DNA from 3 places in the Delftia lacustris genome. Region 3 is predicted to be linked to each of the others. Evidence: predicted binding sites of a transcription regulator. Region 3 holds the regulator's gene; each other region holds the start of a gene.
What was found. Region 3 encodes HrcA, which represses chaperone genes, less so after heat shock. Its sites were predicted from a motif close to TTAGCACTCNNNNNNNNNGAGTGCTAA; they were not measured.
Positions count from the first base shown of each region.

Region 1: the regulator HrcA is predicted to act here: its motif matches at 4,614-4,640, upstream of rpoH (RNA polymerase sigma factor RpoH).
Region 2: the regulator HrcA is predicted to act here: its motif matches at 3,190-3,216, upstream of groES (co-chaperone GroES).

Region 1 covers NZ_CP141274.1:5,814,632-5,821,173, forward strand. The annotation lists gene U6958_RS28155 (sigma-54-dependent Fis family transcriptional regulator) at 1-1,138, opposite strand, end outside; gene U6958_RS28160 (NAD(P)/FAD-dependent oxidoreductase) at 1,459-3,261, shown strand; gene U6958_RS28165 (2,3-butanediol dehydrogenase) at 3,331-4,398, shown strand; gene rpoH (RNA polymerase sigma factor RpoH) at 4,671-5,615, shown strand; gene U6958_RS28175 (tripartite tricarboxylate transporter substrate binding protein) at 5,728-6,542, shown strand, end outside.
Region 2 covers NZ_CP141274.1:1,155,704-1,162,245, reverse strand. The annotation lists gene U6958_RS06755 (TonB-dependent receptor) at 1-655, opposite strand, end outside; gene U6958_RS06750 (FecR domain-containing protein) at 837-1,838, opposite strand; gene U6958_RS06745 (sigma-70 family RNA polymerase sigma factor) at 1,835-2,356, opposite strand; gene groES (co-chaperone GroES) at 3,304-3,594, shown strand; gene groL (chaperonin GroEL) at 3,643-5,286, shown strand; gene U6958_RS06730 (PLP-dependent aminotransferase family protein) at 5,395-6,542, opposite strand, start outside.
Region 3 covers NZ_CP141274.1:1,483,355-1,489,896, forward strand. The annotation lists gene creC (two-component system sensor histidine kinase CreC) at 1-211, opposite strand, end outside; gene creB (two-component system response regulator CreB) at 228-950, opposite strand; gene rapZ (RNase adapter RapZ) at 981-1,883, opposite strand; gene recN (DNA repair protein RecN) at 1,888-3,663, opposite strand; gene U6958_RS08215 (NAD kinase) at 3,666-4,562, opposite strand; gene hrcA (heat-inducible transcriptional repressor HrcA) at 4,593-5,597, shown strand; tRNA gene U6958_RS08225 (tRNA-Ile) at 5,665-5,743, shown strand; tRNA gene U6958_RS08230 (tRNA-Arg) at 5,922-5,998, shown strand; gene U6958_RS08235 (CHASE2 domain-containing protein) at 6,088-6,542, opposite strand, start outside.

The DNA.
Region 1 (6,542 bases), 2.6 Mb from region 3:
GGGCCAGGTATTCCTTGCCCGCACCGGTCTCTCCCTGCACCAGCACGGGCAGCTCTTGAGGTGCGAGCCGCGCGGCCTTGCGCAGCAGCGTCTGCAGTGCGGCATCACCCGTGTCCAGCGCCTGCAGCGCAGCAGGCAGCGGGGGCTGCGCCGGCCTTGCCTGCGCTTGCAGGCGGCGTGTCCGGCGCTGCGGCTCCATGGCATGGGCGAAGAGGATGCTGCCGTCGCGGGCACGGATGATGCGCTCCTGCGCCGGGCGATTGCGGCGCAGCTCGGACAGGTGGCGCAGGTCCACGTCGAAGAAACGCTCCAGCGGCTGGCCGATGAGGCTCTTGCGCTGGCGCCAGTCCAGTTGCGCGGCCGCTGCCAACAGCCGCGCGCCCGCGTGGGTCATGGCGCGGATGCGGCCACGTGCATCGACGCTGATGGAGGCGTCGGGATCGACGTCGAGGAAATCGGGCGACTGGGCCAGGCGCACCACCCAGTCCTGGCCGGACTGCGCCATCAGGTTGGCCTGCTCCACGCGCCGCGCCGCGGCCATGACGAGGTTGAGCGCCAGGTTCTGGCTGGCCCGCTCGGCAGGTGAGCGCAGCAGCGACAGGTCCAGCACCGCCGCGAGTTCGCCGCGCATGTCGTAGATGGGCGCGGCCGTGCAGGACAGGCCGGTGTGGGTGAAGTCGAAATGGTCGCTCTGGTGCACCGTCAGCGCCTCGCCCGTCTCAAGGCAGGCACCCACGGCCGAGGTGCCCGAGTGGTCCTCGCGCCATTGCGCGCCCAGATACAGGCCCGCGCGGCGCAGGTCGCCCTTGTCGGCCTCATGCCCCAGAAAGTCCACGGCCACGCCATGCCGGTCCGCCAGCAGCAGCACGTAGTCCAGTCCCTTGAGCTGCTGGTACAGCCGCTCCAGCGCATGGCGGGCGATGTGGATCAGCGGCTCGGACTCCTCGCGGTGCGCGCGCAGCTGGCCTTCGGTGACGATGTGGGCTTCGCTGGTATGCGCCGGGTCGAGCCGGTGGGAGTCGATGCAGCGGCGCCAGCTGCGCAGCACGGCGCGGTCGCGCTCCTGCCCGCGGTGGGAGTAGCCCAGGCCGAAGGCTTCGATTTCCTGGATGTGCGAGGCGTAGGACTGCAGGGGCATGGCGTGGAGTCGATGCGGGCTTTGAACGTGCCGCAGACGATTCTGTGCCCTGTGCGGCGCGGCGCCAATCAAGACTTACCCACTGCCCCTGCTGCGCTGCAGCACGCCTGGTGCGACAGGTGTCGCAGGGCTGCCCCACCTGTCGCGGGCGGCAACGCCGGGCAGCGGGGTGCAAGGCGCAGGGTTTGTACCGGAGGCGCGCAGGCAACCCCTTGATTTGCCTGGCGCATCCTGCCGCCGGGCCTGCCTGGCATGGTGATTGCGTAAGAGCGCCTGCCCGAAGAAAAACCAGCGGGCATGACCGCATCAAGGAGACAACCATGACCGATACGACGCCCAACGCCCGCGCCAAGGCGATGCTTGACCAACTCAACCATGCCCTGGGAGACCGCGACTTCGCGGCCGCCAGCCGCCTGTTCGCCGACGAATGCTACTGGCGCGACCTGGTGCTGCTGACCTGGAACATCAAGACCATGGAAGGGCGCAGCCAGATCGCCGACATGCTGGCTGCGCAGCTGGACGCCGCGGCGCCCGTGCGCTTTTCGCTGGACGAGCGCGAGTCGGTGGAGGAGGCCGATGGCGTGGTGTCCGCCTGGATCGTGATCGACACGCGCCATGCGCGCGGCGGCGGCCATGTCCGCATCAGGGACGGGCGTATCTGGACGCTGCTGACGGCCGCCCAGGAGCTCAAGGGCCATGAGGAACCCATGGGCACGCGCCGCCCGATGGGGGCCGAGCACGGCATCCGGCGTGGCCGCCAGACCTGGCTGGAGCGCCGCCAGCAGGAGGCCCAGGAACTGGGCCGCGACAGGCAGCCTTTCGTGCTCGTCATCGGCGGCGGCCAGGGCGGCATTGCGCTGGGCGCGCGGCTGCGCCAGCTGGGGGTATCGCACATCGTCATCGACCGCCAGGCGCGCCCTGGCGACCAGTGGCGCAACCGCTATAAATCGCTGTGCCTGCACGACCCGGTCTGGTACGACCACCTGCCGTACATGCCTTTCCCGGACAACTGGCCCGTGTTCGCGCCCAAGGACAAGATCGGCGACTGGCTGGAGATGTACACCAAGGTGATGGAGGTCAACTACTGGCCGTCCACCAACTGCCTGAACGCCCGCTTCGATGAGGACCGGCAGGAATGGGAAGTCACCTTGGAGCGCAATGGCGAGACGCAGGTGCTGCGCCCCAGGCATGTGGTGTTCGCCACCGGCATGTCGGGCAAGGCGAATGTGCCCAAGATCAAGGGCCAGGACATCTTCAAGGGCGAGCAGCAGCACTCGTCCCAGCACCATGGCCCGGACGCCTACGCGGGCAAGAAGGTGGTGGTGATCGGCGCCAACAATTCCGCCCACGACATCTGCGCGGCCCTGTGGGAGCACGGCGCCGATGTGACCATGGTGCAGCGCTCGTCCACGCATATCGTGCGCTCCGATTCGCTGATGGACATCGGCCTGGGCGACCTTTACTCGGAGCGCGCCGTGGCCAGCGGCGTGACGACCAGGAAGGCGGACCTGATCTTTGCCTCGCTGCCCTACCGCATCATGGCCGACTTCCAGGTGCCGGTGTACAACCGCATCCGCGAGCGCGACGCTCAGTTCTACCGCCAGCTGGAGGCGACCGGCTTCATGCTGGACTTCGGGGATGACGACTCGGGCCTTTTCATGAAGTACCTGCGCCGCGCCTCGGGCTACTACATCGACGTGGGGGCCTGCGATCTGGTGATCGACGGCAGCATCAAGCTGCAGGCGGGCAAGCAGATCAGCCACCTGTCGGAAAACGCGGTGGTGCTGGCCGATGGCACTGAGCTGCCGGCGGACCTGGTGGTCTACGCGACCGGCTATGGCTCCATGAACGGCTGGGTGGCCGACCTGATCAGCCAGGAGGTGGCGGACAAGGTAGGCAAGGTCTGGGGCCTGGGCTCGGACACCACCAAGGACCCGGGACCGTGGGAGGGCGAGCAGCGCAACATGTGGAAGCCCACGCAGCAAGAGGCGCTGTGGTTCCACGGCGGCAACCTGCACCAGTCGCGCCACTACTCGCTGTACCTGGCGCTGCAGCTCAAGGCGCGGCAGGAAGGCCTGCCGGTGCGTGTCTATGACCTGCAGCAAGTTCATCACCTGCGGTAAGGCCGAATAATCGCCATGGGGCGGCTGTGCCGCCCGCCAACCCAGCCTTGCAAAACAGAAAGTTCAATCATGAAAGCAGCACGTTTCCACGACCGGGGCGACATCCGCATCGAGGACATCCCCGAACCCGTGGTGGAGCCCGGCACCGTGGGCATCGAAGTGGCCTGGTGCGGCATCTGCGGCACGGATCTGCATGAGTTCATGGAAGGGCCGATCTTCATCCCGCCCTGCGGCCACCCGCATCCCATCTCGGGCGAGTCCGCACCCATCACCATGGGGCATGAGTTCTCGGGCGTGGTGTACGCCGTGGGCGCAGGGGTGGACGATATCCAGGTCGGCCAGCATGTGGTGGTGGAGCCCTACATCGTGGCCGACGATGTGCCCACGGGGCCGGGCGACAACTACCACCTGTCCAAGGACATGAACTTCATCGGCCTGGGCGGGCGCGGTGGCGGGCTGTCCGAGCGGATTGCCGTCAAGCGCCGCTGGGTGCATCCCATCTCCGATGCCATTCCACTGGACCAGGCCGCGCTGATCGAGCCGCTGTCCGTGGGCCACCATGCCTACACCCGCAGCGGAGCGAAGGCCGGCGATGTGGCACTGGTGGGCGGCGCCGGCCCCATCGGTCTGCTGCTGTCGGCCATCCTCAAGGCCAAGGGCCTGACCGTCGTCATCACCGAGCTCAGTGCCAAGCGCAAGCAAAAGGCGCGTGAATCGGGCGTGGCCGATCACATCCTGGACCCCTCCGAGGTGGACGTGGTGGCCGAGGTGATGAAGCTCACCGGCGGCAAGGGCGTGGATGTGTCGTTCGAATGCTCCAGCGTGAACAAGGTGCTGGACACGCTGGTGGCCGCGACGAAGGCCACGGGCGTGGTGGTGATCGTGTCCATCTGGAGCCATCCGGCCACCATCAACGTGCACAGCGTGGTCATGAAGGAGCTGGACGTGCGCGGCACCATCGCCTACTGCAACGACCACCAGGAAACCATCAAGCTGGTCGAGGAGGGCAAGATCAACCTCGAGCCCTTCATCACCCAGCGCATCCAGCTCGATGACCTGGTGGCCCAGGGCTTTGACACGCTGATCCACAACAACGAGTCGGCGGTGAAGATCATCGTGCAGCCACGGTTCAAATAGCCGCTGGGCACCGCGACTGCACGAACCTGGATCTTTCGTGCCGTTCGCCCGGTCGCCGGCGGAGCCGGGCGCAAAGGGGTCAAAACCCGGCGGGGGCCGACACATGCCTCCCGCCGGCAAGCAGGGTTTCCAAAAATCGCTCAGACTAGCCAGAAGCGACTTTTGCAGTGCCGAAGATTTCTGCAACCGACTGAAAAACCCGCGGAACTTCGGCTTTAGCACTCAATCCTAACGAGTGCTAATATGAAGGAATGGAAGAAAGGAACTCTGCAATGACAAACGCCTCCGGCTCCATTGCGACCACCTTGGCGCCCGCTAACCCCTGGGCCCTGGTGCCGCCTCTGGGCAATCTGGATGCCTACATTTCCGCGGTCAACCGCCTGCCCATGCTCACCCTCGAGGAAGAGCAGGACTACGCCCGCAAGCTCAAGGAACACAGTGACCTGGACGCCGCAGGGCGTCTGGTGATGTCCCACCTGCGCCTGGTGGTGTCCATCTCGCGCCAGTACCTGGGTTATGGCCTGCCCCACGGCGACCTGATCCAGGAAGGCAATGTCGGCCTGATGAAGGCCGTCAAGCGCTTCGATCCCGATCAGAACGTGCGCCTGGTGAGCTACGCCATGCACTGGATCAAGGCCGAGATCCACGAGTACATCCTCAAGAACTGGCGCATGGTCAAGGTCGCCACGACCAAGGCCCAGCGCAAGCTGTTCTTCAACCTGCGCTCCATGAAGCAGGGCCTGAAGTCCGACGCCGCCATGGCCGAGGACGGCGCCATGCTGCGCGACACGCTGACCTCCGGCGAGATCGACGCCATGGCCGAGAAGCTCAACGTCAAGCGCGAAGAAGTCATGGAGATGGAAACGCGCCTGGCCGGTGGCGACGTGCTGCTGGACCCCTCGCCCAGCGATGATGGCGAGCAGGCCTTCGGCCCCATCGCCTATCTGGCCGACGGCGCACATGAGCCCACGGCCATGATCGAGTCGCGCCAGCGTGACCACCTGGCCACCGACGGCATTGCCATGGCGCTGGATTCGCTGGACGACCGCAGCCGCCGCATCGTCGAGGAGCGCTGGCTCAAGGTCAACGATGACGGCTCGGGCGGCATGACGCTGCATGAGCTGGCCGCCGTGTATGGCGTGAGCGCCGAGCGCATTCGCCAGATCGAGGTGGCTGCCATGAAGAAGATGAAGAAGGCCCTGGCCGAGTTCGCCTGATGGCCTGACGGCCTGACGGCCTGACGGCCTGGGCTGACAGGCTGCTTCAAGACAAACCCGGATAATCTCCGGGTTTTTTATTGCCCGCAGCCTTTGCGGCCCCCACGCACCCATGCCCGCCCGCGCCATCTCGCCACTACGCCGCCTCTTCGCCAATGCCTTGGCCACCGCCCTGGCTTCGGCCCTGCTGCCTTGCGCTGCCGTGGCGGGCGACAACTGGCCCAGCAAGCCGCTGCACCTGATCGTCGGCTTTCCCGCAGGATCTTCCCCGGACCTCACGGCGCGCGCACTGGCCGAGCCGCTGGAAAAGCGCCTGGGCCAGCCCGTCATCGTCGAGAACAAGGTGGGCGCAGGCGGCAACATTGCAGGCGAGCAGGTGGCCCGTGCGCGCGATGGCCATACCTTCAGCGTGATGATCAACGGCAACCTGACGATTGCCCGCCTGCTCAACCCCGCCGTGCGCTACGACCCCGTCAAGGACCTGCAGCCCGTCAGCCTGATCGGCGTGGCGCCCCTGGTGCTGGTGGCGCCGGCCGGCGCGCCCGAGGGTCGGGCCTTCCTGGAGGCCGCTGCCCAGGCCGGCAGCCGCTGGAGCTACGGCTCGCCCGGCGTGGGCACCGTGGGCCACCTGGGCATGGAGCTGCTCAAGAGCCGCTCCGCGCTCAGGCCCGAGCACATTCCCTATCCCGGCTACCCGCAGGTGTTCAACGCCATCCAGGGCGGCGACCTGCAGCTGTCCATGCTGCCGCCCGCGCTGGCCATGGCCCAGGTCCAGGCCGGCAAGCTGCGCGGCGTGGCCGTGACCTCGGCCACGCGCAGCCCGCTGGCGCCGGGCCTGCCCAGCCTCAAGGAGCTGGGCGTGGGCGATTTCGACCTGGAGATCTGGAACGCCGTGGCCGCGCCCAAGGCCATGCCCGCCGCCCATGT
Region 2 (6,542 bases), 330 kb from region 3:
ACAGGCGGTTGACGCCATCGACCTGGAAGTTCTTGATCTGAAAGCCCCGCGCGAAGAACTGGTTGGTGTCGCCGCCCGTGGGACCGTACTGCGCATAGCTCAGGCCCGTGGTCTGGCGGGCGATGTCTTCCTGCAGCACGATGCCCTGGTCGTCCATGCGCTGGCGCGTGATCACGCTGACCGACTGCGGCGTCTCGCGCAGCGACAGGGACAGGCCCGTGGCGGCCCGCGATTCGCTGGCGGCGTAGGACTGCGTGCCCTCGGTGACGGCGCTGCGCTCGGCCTGGGCGGTGACGCGCACCTCGGCCAGCGTGGCCGCGCCGGTGGGCGTTCCCACGGCCAGGGACGGTCGCACCACAAAGCCGCCGCCCTCGCGCGGCAGGGCCTGCAGGCCCGTGCCGGCCAGCAGCGCGGACAGGGCCTGGTCCACGGTTCGATCACCCTGCACGCCGGGGCTGGTCCTGTCTGCGGTCTGGGCGGTGGAGAAGGACAGCAGGATGCCCGCCTGGGCGCCAAAGCGATTGAGCGTGGCGGTCAGCGGCCCGGCAGGAATGTCGTAGCGCTGCACTGCCTGGGCGTGGGGCTGTGCCTGTGCGTGGGCCTGCGCCGGGGCAAGCACCGCCACCAGCGGCAGTGCCAGAACGGCGGGGCGCAAGGCCTGCCTCAGTTGAAATGCCAGTCGTGTGGCGCGAAAAGTCGGGTGATGGCCCATGGTGTGCGTGTCCCTCGGTCCTGGATGGTTGGCAATGGAATGCGGGCGCAGAAAAAAGCGCTTCATCTCCATTGCCCCGCGAGACGCGAAAAGCGATCAGCCAGGATCGACAAGAGCCAGGAAATCAGGCCGGCTCGACCACCACCCAGTAGCGCGTGGCCGTGCGCAGCCGCACCGGCAGGGTGGCCAGCAGCATGGCCAGCACCTGGTCGGTGTCGGCCAGCGGATAGGTGCCGCTGACGGGCAGCTGCGCCACGGCGCCATCGCAGCCCAGGTGGCCGGGCCGGTAGCGCGACAGCTGGTCCAGGAACTCGGCCAGCGGCATGTCCTGGGCCACCAGCATGCCGCGCGTCCAGGCTGCCAGGGCCGGATCGGCGAGCCCGGCCGGCGTGGTGGCCTGAGCGTCAAACTGCGCCTGCTGGCCTGTTTGCAGCAGATGGAGGTGGCCGGGCCGTTCGCGGGGCGCGATCTCCGTGGCGCCTTCAAAGACCGCAACCCGGCTGGGCTCCTGGCCGCGCTGGCGCACGACGAAGCGCGTGCCCAGGGCACGTATGCGGCCATGGCGGGTTTCGACGAGCAAGGGCGGCGCACTATCCTTCAGGCCCTGGGCCGTGGCCACCTCGATGTCGCCGCCGCGCAGGCGCACCAGGCGCTGCTGCGGGCTGAAATCCAGGTCGACCGCGCTGTCGGCATTCATCTGCAGCTGGGTGCCGTCCGGCAGGCGCAGGCTGCGCCGCTGGGCCGTGCCCGTGCGCAGGTCCGCCCCCAGGCTGGCCAGCCAGTCGCCCGAGGATGCCGGACCTCTCCATGCCACGGCACCGGCACCCGCGCCCGTGAACAGCAGCACGGCCAGGCTGCGCACCGCCAAGCGCCGCCCGCGCCCGCGTGCCGTGCGCGCGGCCTGGGCCAGGGCCACGCTGGCCGGCGTACCGGACAGCGGCTGCAGGCGTGCGCCCATGGCCTCTATGCGCAGCCAGGCGCGCTCATGGTCGGGATGGGATTCGCGCCAGTGCTGCAGGCGCTGCACCAGCATCTCGCGCGTGCCGGCGCTGTGATCATCGGACTGCAGCTCCACCAGCCATTCGGCGGCCTGCTCGCGCACCGCAAGAGGAATGGGCAGGCTCATGCGCCGTCGTCGTCCAGAAAGCAGACTTGCACCACGGCCCGCGCGATATGGCGGCGCACGGTGGGCACGGAAAGGCCCAGTTCAGCCGCGATGTCGGCCTGCCTCATGCCGTCGATCTGCGACAGCAAAAAGGCCTGGCGCACGGGCAGTGGGAGCAGGGCCAGCAGGCGGTCCACCTCGACCAGGGTCTGCAGCACGATGGCGCGGTGCTCGGGGGACTGGGCCACGGCCTCGGGCATGAGGGCCAGGGCGTCCAGATAGGCCTGCTCCACGCAGCGCTTGCGGTAGAGGTTGGCGGCCAGACCCTGGGCAATGGTCATCAGCAGGGCACGCGGTTCGCGAATGGCCTGGATCTCGGCGCCGCTACGGCCCAGCAGGCGCACATAGGTGTCCTGGGTCAGATCGGCCGCATCAAAGGCATTGCCCAGGCGCTTGCGCAGCCAGCCCAGCAGCCAGCCGTGGTGGTCGGAGTAGAGAGTGGCGACATCGGGAGCAAGGGCGCGGTCGGCGGCGGGCATGGGAAAGCGGCACGAGTGAAGCAGGAGGAAAGGCACCGGGGCAATATGCACCGGCAAACAAGAATGCTTCTTATTTTCATTGTATCCAAATCCTACATCGTCATTGCACCAACCTGCGCACCAACGCCTGAGTGCGGACGCTCGGCGCGAGCACCATCGTGGGCTGATTCCACCTTCGTTGAAACCAGTCGGAGCGACGGCATTGAGTCGACCGGAATCAGCGGTGCAGCGCGAAATGGGGCCTTCGAGGCGAAGCACGGCGCACCGAAGAATCGACTGGCCACTTCCAAACGGTGAAGCGGTCGTCCAACAATGGAAGCCTTCAACGGCAGGTGTTGGTCGTCCCTGTCACTCTCGCTTTGCACAGTGAAGGGCGTAGATCAGCCTGAGGCCATCGTTAGAAAGTCTGCAGTTGCCAACTGCTCCGCAGCGATTGCTGCTGCTCACGGCCACCTCGTGACCTATCAGTTGCAGCCACATGGTGGTCATCCAAGCTTCAGGGCTGGCGGCATCGCCAGATGCTTCGCTCCTCATCCGCGCCTGATCAAGGACAGTCACTCTGCACGGCTGGCTGATCTTGGGTGCGCTCAGCACCACGGCCAGGGCGCCTTCGATGCGACGTTAGGTCACAGCCCGCAAGGCTGCATGGTGATTCAGCGACAGCCTTTCGCCGGAAGTTCTGTGTGCTCCTGCAGGCCGCGCTTCGCCGCTGGCCAGCGCGGGCGCGCCCCGAAAAAACTAAAGATCAGTGGCGTTCCGCACTCCGCGCCGGATGTGCCGTCTTGCGGCACATCCGGCCCTACCCCTTGAAACCTGGCCGAATTGCCTTATTATTAGCACTCGTTGGGTATGAGTGCTAACAATCCTCTGTCCCACATTGCTTCGAATGCCGGCCCGCCGGGCCGGCAAGTCTTTGTTTCAACTTTGTTGATGATTTAGGAGTTGGTATGAACCTGCGTCCCCTGCACGATCGCGTGATCGTCAAGCGCCTCGAAAACGAAACCAAGACGGCTTCGGGCATCGTGATCCCCGACAACGCCGCCGAGAAGCCCGACCAGGGCGAAGTGCTGGCAGTGGGTCCCGGCAAGAAGAACGACAAGGGTGAAGTGATCGCCCTGAACGTGAAGGTCGGCGACCGCGTTCTGTTCGGCAAGTACAGCGGCCAGACCGTCAAGGTCCATGGCGACGAACTGCTGGTGATGAAGGAAGACGACCTGTTCGCGGTCGTCGAAAAGTAATCCACGCGCTTCGAAACCGCACTTTCCAACTGAATCCGGAGAATTGAAATGGCAGCAAAAGACGTAGTTTTCGGCGGCGAAGCACGCGCTCGCATGGTTGAAGGCGTGAACATCCTGGCCAACGCGGTCAAGGTCACGCTGGGCCCCAAGGGCCGCAACGTGGTGCTGGAGCGCTCCTTCGGCGCCCCCACCGTGACCAAGGACGGCGTGTCGGTCGCCAAGGAAGTGGAACTCAAGGACAAGCTGCAGAACATGGGCGCCCAGCTCGTGAAGGAAGTGGCCTCCAAGACCAACGACATCGCCGGTGACGGCACGACCACCGCCACCGTGCTGGCACAGGCCATCGTCCGCGAAGGCATCAAGTACGTGGCCGCCGGCCTGAACCCCATGGACCTCAAGCGCGGCATCGACAAGGCTGTCGCCGCCCTGGTGGAAGAGCTGAAGAAGCAATCCAAGGCCACCACCACCTCCAAGGAAATCGCCCAGGTCGGCTCGATCTCCGCCAACTCCGACGAATCCGTGGGCAGCATCATTGCCGAAGCCATGGACAAGGTCGGCAAGGAAGGCGTGATCACCGTTGAAGAAGGCAAGTCGCTGGCCAACGAACTCGACGTCGTCGAGGGCATGCAGTTCGACCGCGGCTACCTGTCGCCCTACTTCATCAACAACCCCGAAAAGCAGGTTGCCCTGCTGGACAACCCCTTCGTGCTGCTGTTCGACAAGAAGATCAGCAACATCCGCGACCTGCTGCCCACGCTGGAAGCCGTGGCAAAGGCCGGCCGTCCCCTGCTGATCATTGCAGAAGACGTCGAAGGCGAAGCCCTGGCAACGCTGGTGGTCAACACCATCCGCGGCATCCTGAAGGTTGTGGCTGTCAAGGCTCCTGGCTTCGGCGACCGCCGCAAGGCCATGCTGGAAGACATCGCCATCCTGACGGGCGGCAAGGTCATCGCTGAAGAAGTGGGCCTGGCGCTGGACAAGGTGACCCTGGAAGACCTGGGCCAGGCAGTGCGCATCGAAATCGGCAAGGAAAACACCACCATCATCGACGGTGCTGGCCAAGCTGCTGAAATCGAAGCCCGCGTCAAGCAGATCCGCATCCAGATCGAAGAAGCCACCAGCGACTACGACCGCGAAAAGCTGCAAGAGCGCGTGGCCAAGCTGGCCGGCGGCGTGGCCGTGATCAAGGTCGGCGCTGCCACCGAAGTCGAGATGAAGGAAAAGAAGGCCCGCGTTGAAGACGCCCTGCACGCTACCCGCGCTGCTGTGGAAGAAGGCATCGTGGCCGGCGGCGGCGTGGCTCTGCTGCGTGCCAAGCAAGCCGTGGGCGAACTGAAGACCGGCGACGCCGAGCAGGACGCCGGCATCAAGCTGATCATGAAGGCCATCGAAGCGCCCCTGCGCGAAATCGTGGCTAACGCCGGTGGCGAGCCCTCGGTGGTGGTCAACGCCGTGCTGAACGGCTCGGGCAACTACGGCTTCAACGCCGCCAACGACACCTACGGCGACATGCTGGAAATGGGTATCCTGGACCCGACCAAGGTGACGCGTACGGCCCTGCAGAACGCCGCTTCCGTGGCATCGCTGCTGCTGACGACCGAAGCCATGATCGCCGAGTCCCCCAAGGCTGAAGGCGCCCCCGCCATGCCCGACATGGGCGGCATGGGTGGCATGGGCGGCATGGGCATGTAATTGCCCGCCGCAACCGGGCAGGCCTTGCGCCATACCCGGTTTGCCCCGCAAGAAAAAGGCCGCCCTCGGGCGGCCTTTTTCATTGCATGAACGCTGTTGCCGATGTCCTCAGGACACGGCCTGGCCCCAGGCCCGGCCCAGGCGCGCCACGGCCTCGGTGATCTGGGGCACGGTGGGCGCCGCATACGACAGGCGCATGCACAGGCCGGCCTGCTGCGCCGCCTCGGCCGGGAAGAAGGCCTTGCCTGGCACATAGAGCACGCCCTGCTCCACAGCGGCCGTGAACAGCGCCCGGGCCAGGGCCTCGGGCTCGCCCGCATGCCGTTGTGGCGGCAGCAGCTGCGCCCAGACGAACATGCCGCCCGCAGGCCGCACGAAGCGGATCTGCTCGCCCAGGGCCGACTGCATGCCCGAGCACAGCGCATCCATGCGCGCCGCGTACTCGGCGCAGGCCTGGGCCAGCTGGGGTGCATAGCGGCCCGAGCGCAGATAGTGCGCGGCGATCATCTGCGCCAGCGGCGAGGTGCACAGGTCAGCCGTCTGCTTGGCGATGGTGCAGCGGCGCAGCAATTGGGCGTCGGCCAGCATCCAGCCGATGCGCAGCGCAGGCGCCACGGTCTTGGACAGGCTGGACAGGTAGACCACGGGGTTGGACTGGGCACCGCACTGCGCCAGGCCCGTTTCGTAGATCGACGGCTCGCGCTGGCCGGTAAAGCGCAGCTCGCCATAGGGGTCGTCCTCGACGATGACAAAGCCGTGCTGGCGCGCCAGCGCCACCAGGGCCTCGCGCCGCGCCGCGGGCAGCAGCGTGCCGCCCGGGTTGGAGAAGTTGGGCACGGTGTAGAGCAGCTTGGGGCGGCGCGCATGGGGCCACTGGGCCAGCAGGCTGGCCAGGGCACCGGTGTCCAGGCCGTGTTCATCCGTGGGCACGGCCACGACCTGTGCCTGGGCCAGCTTGAGCGTCTGCAGCGTGGCCGGGTAGGCGGGCACCTCGACCAGCACCGGATCGCCAGGCTCCACCAGCACCTTGACCAGCAGGTCGAAGGCCTGTTGCGAGCCCGTGGTCACGATCATGTCGGCTGGCGTGCAGGCAATGCCGCGCGTGGCGCACAGCGCGGCCAGGGCTTCGCGCAGCGGCAGCTGGCCTTCGCTGGCGCCGTACTGCAGGCTGGCGGCAGCGTCCTGCTGCAAAGCGGCCATCGCGGCCTGTTGCAGGCCTTCGGCATCGAACAGGCTGGGCGAGGGATAGCCGCCCG
Region 3 (6,542 bases):
AGCGGCTGTCCGCGGGGCTTTGCTGCAGCACGCCGCTGGCCATGTCGTCGCTGGCCAGCGCGGCCAGGGCGTAGGCGGTTTCGACCAGCGTGTCCTCGGTCACCTTGCGCACGCTGGGCTTGACCTCGACCATGAAGACGCGCAGCACGAAGAATGCGGCCAGGCCGTTGATGACGAAAAAGGCGAAGAACAGCCGCAGTCCGAGGCGCATGGCGTGCGGCGGCGCGTCAGCCCGGCAGCGTCAGGCTGTAGCCCATGCCGCGGTGGGTGGTGATGAAGTCCTGCTGCGGCACCTGGGCACGCAGCTTGGCGCGCAGGGTCTTGACGTGGGTGTCCACGGTGCGGTCCGTGCTGTCGCTGTCCTGGCCCCAGATGCTGTCGAGCAGGAACTCGCGGCTCAGGATGCGTCCGGGGCGCTCCAACAGGCAGCGCAGCAGCTGGTACTCGCGCCGCGTCAGCTCCAGGGGCACGCCCTGCATGCGCACGCGCTGGCCTTGCGTATCGATGCTGAACAGGGCATCTGCCGGCGGCGCTGTGCTGGCTGTGGGCGCGGGCTGCAGGCGCTGCGCACGGCGCAGCAGGGCGCGGGTGCGGGCCACCAGCTCGCGCGGGCTGAAGGGCTTGGTCAGGTAGTCGTCGGCGCCCAGCTCCAGGCCCAGCACGCGGTCCATTTCCTCGCCGCGTGCGCTGAGCACCAGCAGCGGCACGGCGGCGCCGGCCTGGCGCAGCTCGCGGCACCAGTCCAGGCCGTTGCCATCGGGCAGGCCCACGTCCAGCAGCAGGGCATCGGGCGGCTGCGCCTGCCATTGCGCGCGTGCATCGGCCAGCTGCAGGCAGTGGCGCACGGCGATGCCGTCACGCTCCAGCGCATAGCAGACGGTGCGCGCGATGGCGGGGTCGTCCTCCACCAGCAACACGCGCGGGGCGTTCGTCATCGGCATGCCTTGCATCGCAGTACTCCGGGAGCGGACCCTGGCGCTTCAGATGTCGTGCGCAAGCAGGTCGGCAGGCTTGGGGGTGGGCCGGCTGTCCAGCGAGCGGTGCCGGCACAGCGTGGGCCAGCGCGGGGCGAAGTGCCGCGCCAGTTCCTCGACCAGGAAGACCGAGCGGTGCTGGCCCCCCGTGCAGCCGATGGCCACGGTGACATAGCTGCGGTGGTTGCTGGCCATCATGTCCAGCCAGGACTCCAGGAACTGCTGGATGTCTCGGCGCATCTGGTCCACGCCGGGCTGCTGGCGCAGGAACTCGGCCACGGGCGCGTCCATGCCGGTCAGCGGGCGCAGCTGGGGTTCGTAGTGCGGGTTGGGCAGCATGCGCACATCGAACACATAGTCGGAATCCGAGGGCAGGCCGTGCTTGAAGCCGAAGGACTGGAAGACCAGGGTCATCTGGCCCACCGGGGCCGCAATCAGCTCCTTGATATAGCTTTGCAGCTGGGACGAGCGCAGGTGGCTGGTGTCGATGACATGCGATTTCTCGCGCAATTCGCCCAGCAGTTCGCGCTCGGTTTCTATGTCCTGCACCAGGGCGCGGCGGCCCTCGGCGACAGGCCCTTGCGACAGAGGATGGCGGCGCCGCGTTTCGGAGAAGCGCCGCACCAGGGTGCCCGTGGTGGCGTCCAGAAAGACCAGGTGGGGCACGACACCCTGGCGCTGCAGCCGCTCCAGCTGCCCGGGCAGGTGGGGCAATCCCCCGGCGCTGCGCGCATCCATGGCGATGGCCACCTTGTTGCTGTGGCGGCCGTGCTCCAGTTCGACGAAGGCGGACAGCAGCTCGGGAGGCAGGTTGTCCACGCAGTAGTAGCCGGCATCCTCCAGCGCATGCAGGGCGACGGATTTGCCCGATCCGGACATCCCGGTGATCAGCACGATCTCAAGCGACATGGCATCAGCCTCCATTGGTGTTGCGCGCGCCGTTGGCCGCACGGCCCGGCTTGGGCCGGGTACGCTGCGCGTCGGCCTGCGGCCGCTGCCGGCCGGGCCTGCGCGGCGCCGGGCGGGGCGGGGGTGCCTGGCGCGCCATGGCCAGCATTTCGCGGGCATGGGCCATCGTGGTTTCGGACTGGCGCTCGCCGCCCAGCATGCGGGCCAGCTCTGCCTCGCGCGCGGTGCTGTCCAGCGGCTGCACGGTGCTGAGCGTGCCTTGCCGTGCGCGCTGCTTGGCCACCAGATAGTGGTGGTCGGCACAGGCCGCGACCTGCGGCAGATGGGTGACGGACAGCACCTGGCGCGATCGGCCCAGCGCATGCATGAGGCGGCCCACGGTCTCGGCGACGGCGCCGCCCACGCCCGAGTCCACCTCGTCGAAGATCAGCGTGCCGGCCTCGCCCAGCTCGCTGGTGGTCACGGCAATGGCCAGCGAAATGCGCGACAGCTCGCCGCCCGACGCCACCTTGGCAATCGGCTTGGGGCTGGCTCCAGGATGGCCGGCGACCAGGAAGGCCACGCTGTCCACGCCAAAGGCACCAGGGGAGTCGGCCGTGGACAGGGCGGCCTCGAACAGGCCGCCTTCCATGCCCAGGCCCTGCATGGCCTGGGTGATGGCGCGCGACAGGCGCGGCGCAGCCAGGGCGCGTTGCTGCGACAGCACCCGGGCGCTGGCCTGGTAGTGCTGCTGCGCGGATTGCTCTGCAGCGTGCAGGGCCTCGATGTCCACGGCGGCGTCCAGCTGCTGCAGCTCCTGGCGCCAGCCGGCCAGCAGTGCCGGCAGCTCATCGGGCGTGCGGCGGTAGCGGCGCGCCAGCTGCATCCACAGCGACAGGCGCGCATCCAGCTCGGCCAGGCGTTCGGGGTCCAGGTCGGCGCGGCGCAGATAGGCCTGCAGCGAATGGCGCGCATCCTGCACCTGGGCCGTGCACGAGGCCAGCACGTCTGCGATGTTCTGGAACTCGGGCTCCAGGTGTTCCTGGTTCTGTATCAGATGGCTGGCACGGCCCAGCGGAGTGATCACGCCGGCCTCGTCGTCCTCCAGCATCTGCAGCGTGGTCTGGGCGGTGTCTATCAGGGTCTGGGCATGCGACAGGCGCGTGTGCTGGGCATTGAGCTCGTCCCACTCGTCGGCCTGCGGGGCCAGCTTGTCGAGTTCGGTGATCTGCCACTGCAGCCGTTCGCGTTCGCGCTGCAGGCTGTCCTGGGCGGATTGCGCATGCTGCAGGGCTTGTCGTGCCTGGCTCCAGCGGCTCCAGCAGGCCTGGACCTCGCGGCTGTCTATGCCCGCATAGGCGTCCAGCAGCGCGCGTGCTGCGTCGGGTCGCGTGAGGCTTTGCCAGGCATGCTGGCCGTGGATGTCGATCAGCTGCTCGCCCAGGGCGCGCAGCTGCGTGGCCGTGGCCGGCGTGCCGTTGATCCAGGCGCGGCTGCGGCCCTGGGTGTCCACCGTGCGCCGCAGCAGCAGGCTGTTGTCCTCGCAGGCCAGGCCTGCCGCCTCCAGCCAGGGGCGCAGCCGCGCGCAGCCGTCGAACTCCACGCAGATATCGGCTTGGGGGCAGCCTTCGCGCACCACGTCGGCGTCGGCGCGGGAGCCCAGGGCCAGCTGCAATGCATCGATCAGGATGGATTTGCCGGCGCCGGTCTCGCCGGTCAGCACGGTGAAGCCCGCATGCCAGTCCAGATCCAGGGCCTGCACGATCACGAAGTCGCGCAGCACGATGCGCTTGAGCGCCATGGTCAGGCGCCTCCCTCGTTCCAGCCCAGTTTCTTGCGCAGCGTGGCGAAGTAGTTCCAGCCCTTGGGGTGCAGAAAGCGCACGCTGTGGTGGGCGCGGCTCACGAGGATGCGGTCGCCGTGCTGCAGCGAGGCCAGCGACTGCATGTCGAAATTGGCGCTGACATCGCGCCCGGCCACGACTTCGATCGTGACCTCGTTGGCATCGGACAGCACGATGGGGCGATTGGACAGGTTGTGCGGCGCAATGGGTGCCATCACCCAGGCGGGGATGGACGGATGCATCATCGGCCCGCCGGCGGACAGCGCATAGGCCGTGGAGCCCGTGGGCGTGGCCACGATCAGGCCGTCGGCGCGCTGGTTGGAGACAAAGCGGCCGCCGACCTCGATGCGCAACTCCACCATGCCGGAGGTGCCGCCGCGGTTGACCACCACGTCGTTCATGGCCAGGGCCTCGAACACGCATTCGCCCTCGCGGATCACGCGGGCGCACATCAGGGGACGCAGGTCCTCTTCGTACTCGCCCTGCAGCATGGGCGTGAGCGTGGCCTCGAAGTCCTCCAGCGCGATGTCGGTGACAAAGCCCAGGCGGCCCTGGTTCACCCCGATCAGGGGCGTTCCGTATTGCGCCAGGTGCCGGCTCACGCCGAGCATGGTGCCGTCGCCGCCGACGACCAGGCCCAGGTCGCAATGCCTGCCCAGGCCATCGACATCGAGGGTGGGGTAGTCTGTGAGCCCTGCGTGCAGGGCCGATTGGGTATCAAGCACGACTTCGCAGCCCTGGCGCCTGAGGAAGTCCGCAATGCGCTCGAGCGCGTTGCTGGCATTCTCGGACGGGGCGCTTGCGCTGGGAGCGTGGTACTTCCCGATCAAGGCAACGTGGCGAAACGTGGACGTCATTTCTGGAAATTACATCATTAAAATCATCACATGCTCGACGAACGTGCCAAGTTGTTGCTCAAAGCGCTGATCGAGCGTTACATCGCTGACGGCCAGCCTGTGGGCTCGCGGACCCTGTCGCGTGCGTCGGGGCTTGAATTGTCGCCTGCCACGATACGCAATGTGATGGCTGACCTCGAAGACCTGGGGTTGATCATCAGTCCGCACACCTCGGCCGGCCGCATTCCGACCGCCCGGGGCTACCGGCTGTTCGTGGACACCATGCTCACGGCGGACCGTGCAGATATCGTGACGCCCGAGCTCGTGCCCGAGCAGCCGCAGAAAGTCATCGCCAACGCCGCCAATCTGCTGTCCAGCCTTTCCCAGTTCGTGGGCGTGGTGCTGGTGCCTCGCCGTACCTCGGTGTTCAAGCACATCGAATTCGTGCGACTGTCGGAGCGGCGCTTTCTGGTCATCATCGTCTCGCCCGACGGTGACGTGCAAAACCGCGTCATCTTCACCGACGTGGATTACTCGGCCTCTCAGCTGATCGAGGCATCGAACTTTCTCAACAGCCACTACGCAGGCCTGGCCATGGAAGAGGTGCGCGAGCGCCTCAAGGGCGAGGTCGAGCTTTTGCGCGGCGAGGTGGCCACCCTCATGCAGGCAGCCGTCAACGTGGGCACGGAGGCCATGACCAGTGCCCAGGAGGACGTGGTCATCGCGGGCGAGCGCAACCTGCTGTCGGTCAGCGATTTCTCCAGCGACATGGGCAATCTGCGCCGCGCCTTCGACCTGTTCGAGCAAAAGACCCAGATCCTCAGGCTGCTGGATTTCTCCAGCCAGGCCGAAGGTGTGCGCATCTACATCGGGGGCGAAAGCCAGGTCGTGCCCTTCGAGGAGCTGTCCGTGGTCAGCGCGCCCTACGAGCTCGATGGCAAGGTGGTGGGCACGCTGGGCGTGATCGGCCCCACCCGCATGCACTACGACCGCATGATCCAGATCGTGGACATCACCTCCAAGCTGGTCAGCAACGCGCTGAGCCACAAGCGCTGAGCCGCGCAGGTTAGGATCTACAATAGCCGTTTGCCATGGCGTGCATCCGCGCTGCCTTGGTGAATCAGGGGCCTTAGCTCATGCTTGGTTAGAGCAGCGGACTCATAATCCGTTGGTGCCCAGTTCGACTCTGGGAGGCCCTACCATCCATTGGTATGAAAAAGCCTGCCGCCTTTCCGGGCGGCAGGCTTTTTTGCTGGGAGCGACGCTGCCGGCTGGCATGGCTGCGCCTGGCTGCCATTGAATGCGACTTCCAGGTTTTTTGCAGAAATATGGCGCTTTTGCCTGGAAGCTCCAAAACCCGCTGCTACAATGCGAAGCGTTGCGGCTGTAGCTCAGCTGGATAGAGTACTTGGCTACGAACCAAGGGGTCGTGGGTTCGATTCCTGCCAGCCGCACCAAAAAACGCAAAGCCCTGAAGTTGAAAGACTTCAGGGCTTTTTCGTTTTCACGGGCCATCCGCTGGGATCCGCTGGGATGACACCCCCGGTCAGGCTTGCTGCGCCTTCGGCAGCACGATGCTGAAGGTGCTTCCCTGGCCTGGCGCGCTTTCTATCTGCAGCTGCCCGCCATGGCGGGCAGCCACGGTGCGGACAAAGGCCAGCCCAAGGCCTGCGCCGTCCAGGTGCTGATGGTGGTCCAGGCGCTCGAAGGGCTGGCTCAGGCGGGCGACGGCCTGCGCATCCATGCCGGGTCCGTGGTCCCGGATGGCGATGCGGCAATGGCCGGCGTCCTGCAGCAGCAGGCATTGCACCGTGGCGCCGCTTGCCGGTTGCCCGTGCGCTCCGTACTTGATGGCGTTGCCGATCAGGTTGACGGCTGCGCGGTGGAGCATGCCCGGGTCGCCCAGCACGGGGCATTCCTGCTCGGGCAGGCTGAATTCCAGCTGCACATGGGCGGCGCTGGCCTGGGCCCAGCAGCTTTCCACGGCCTGGTCCAGCACCA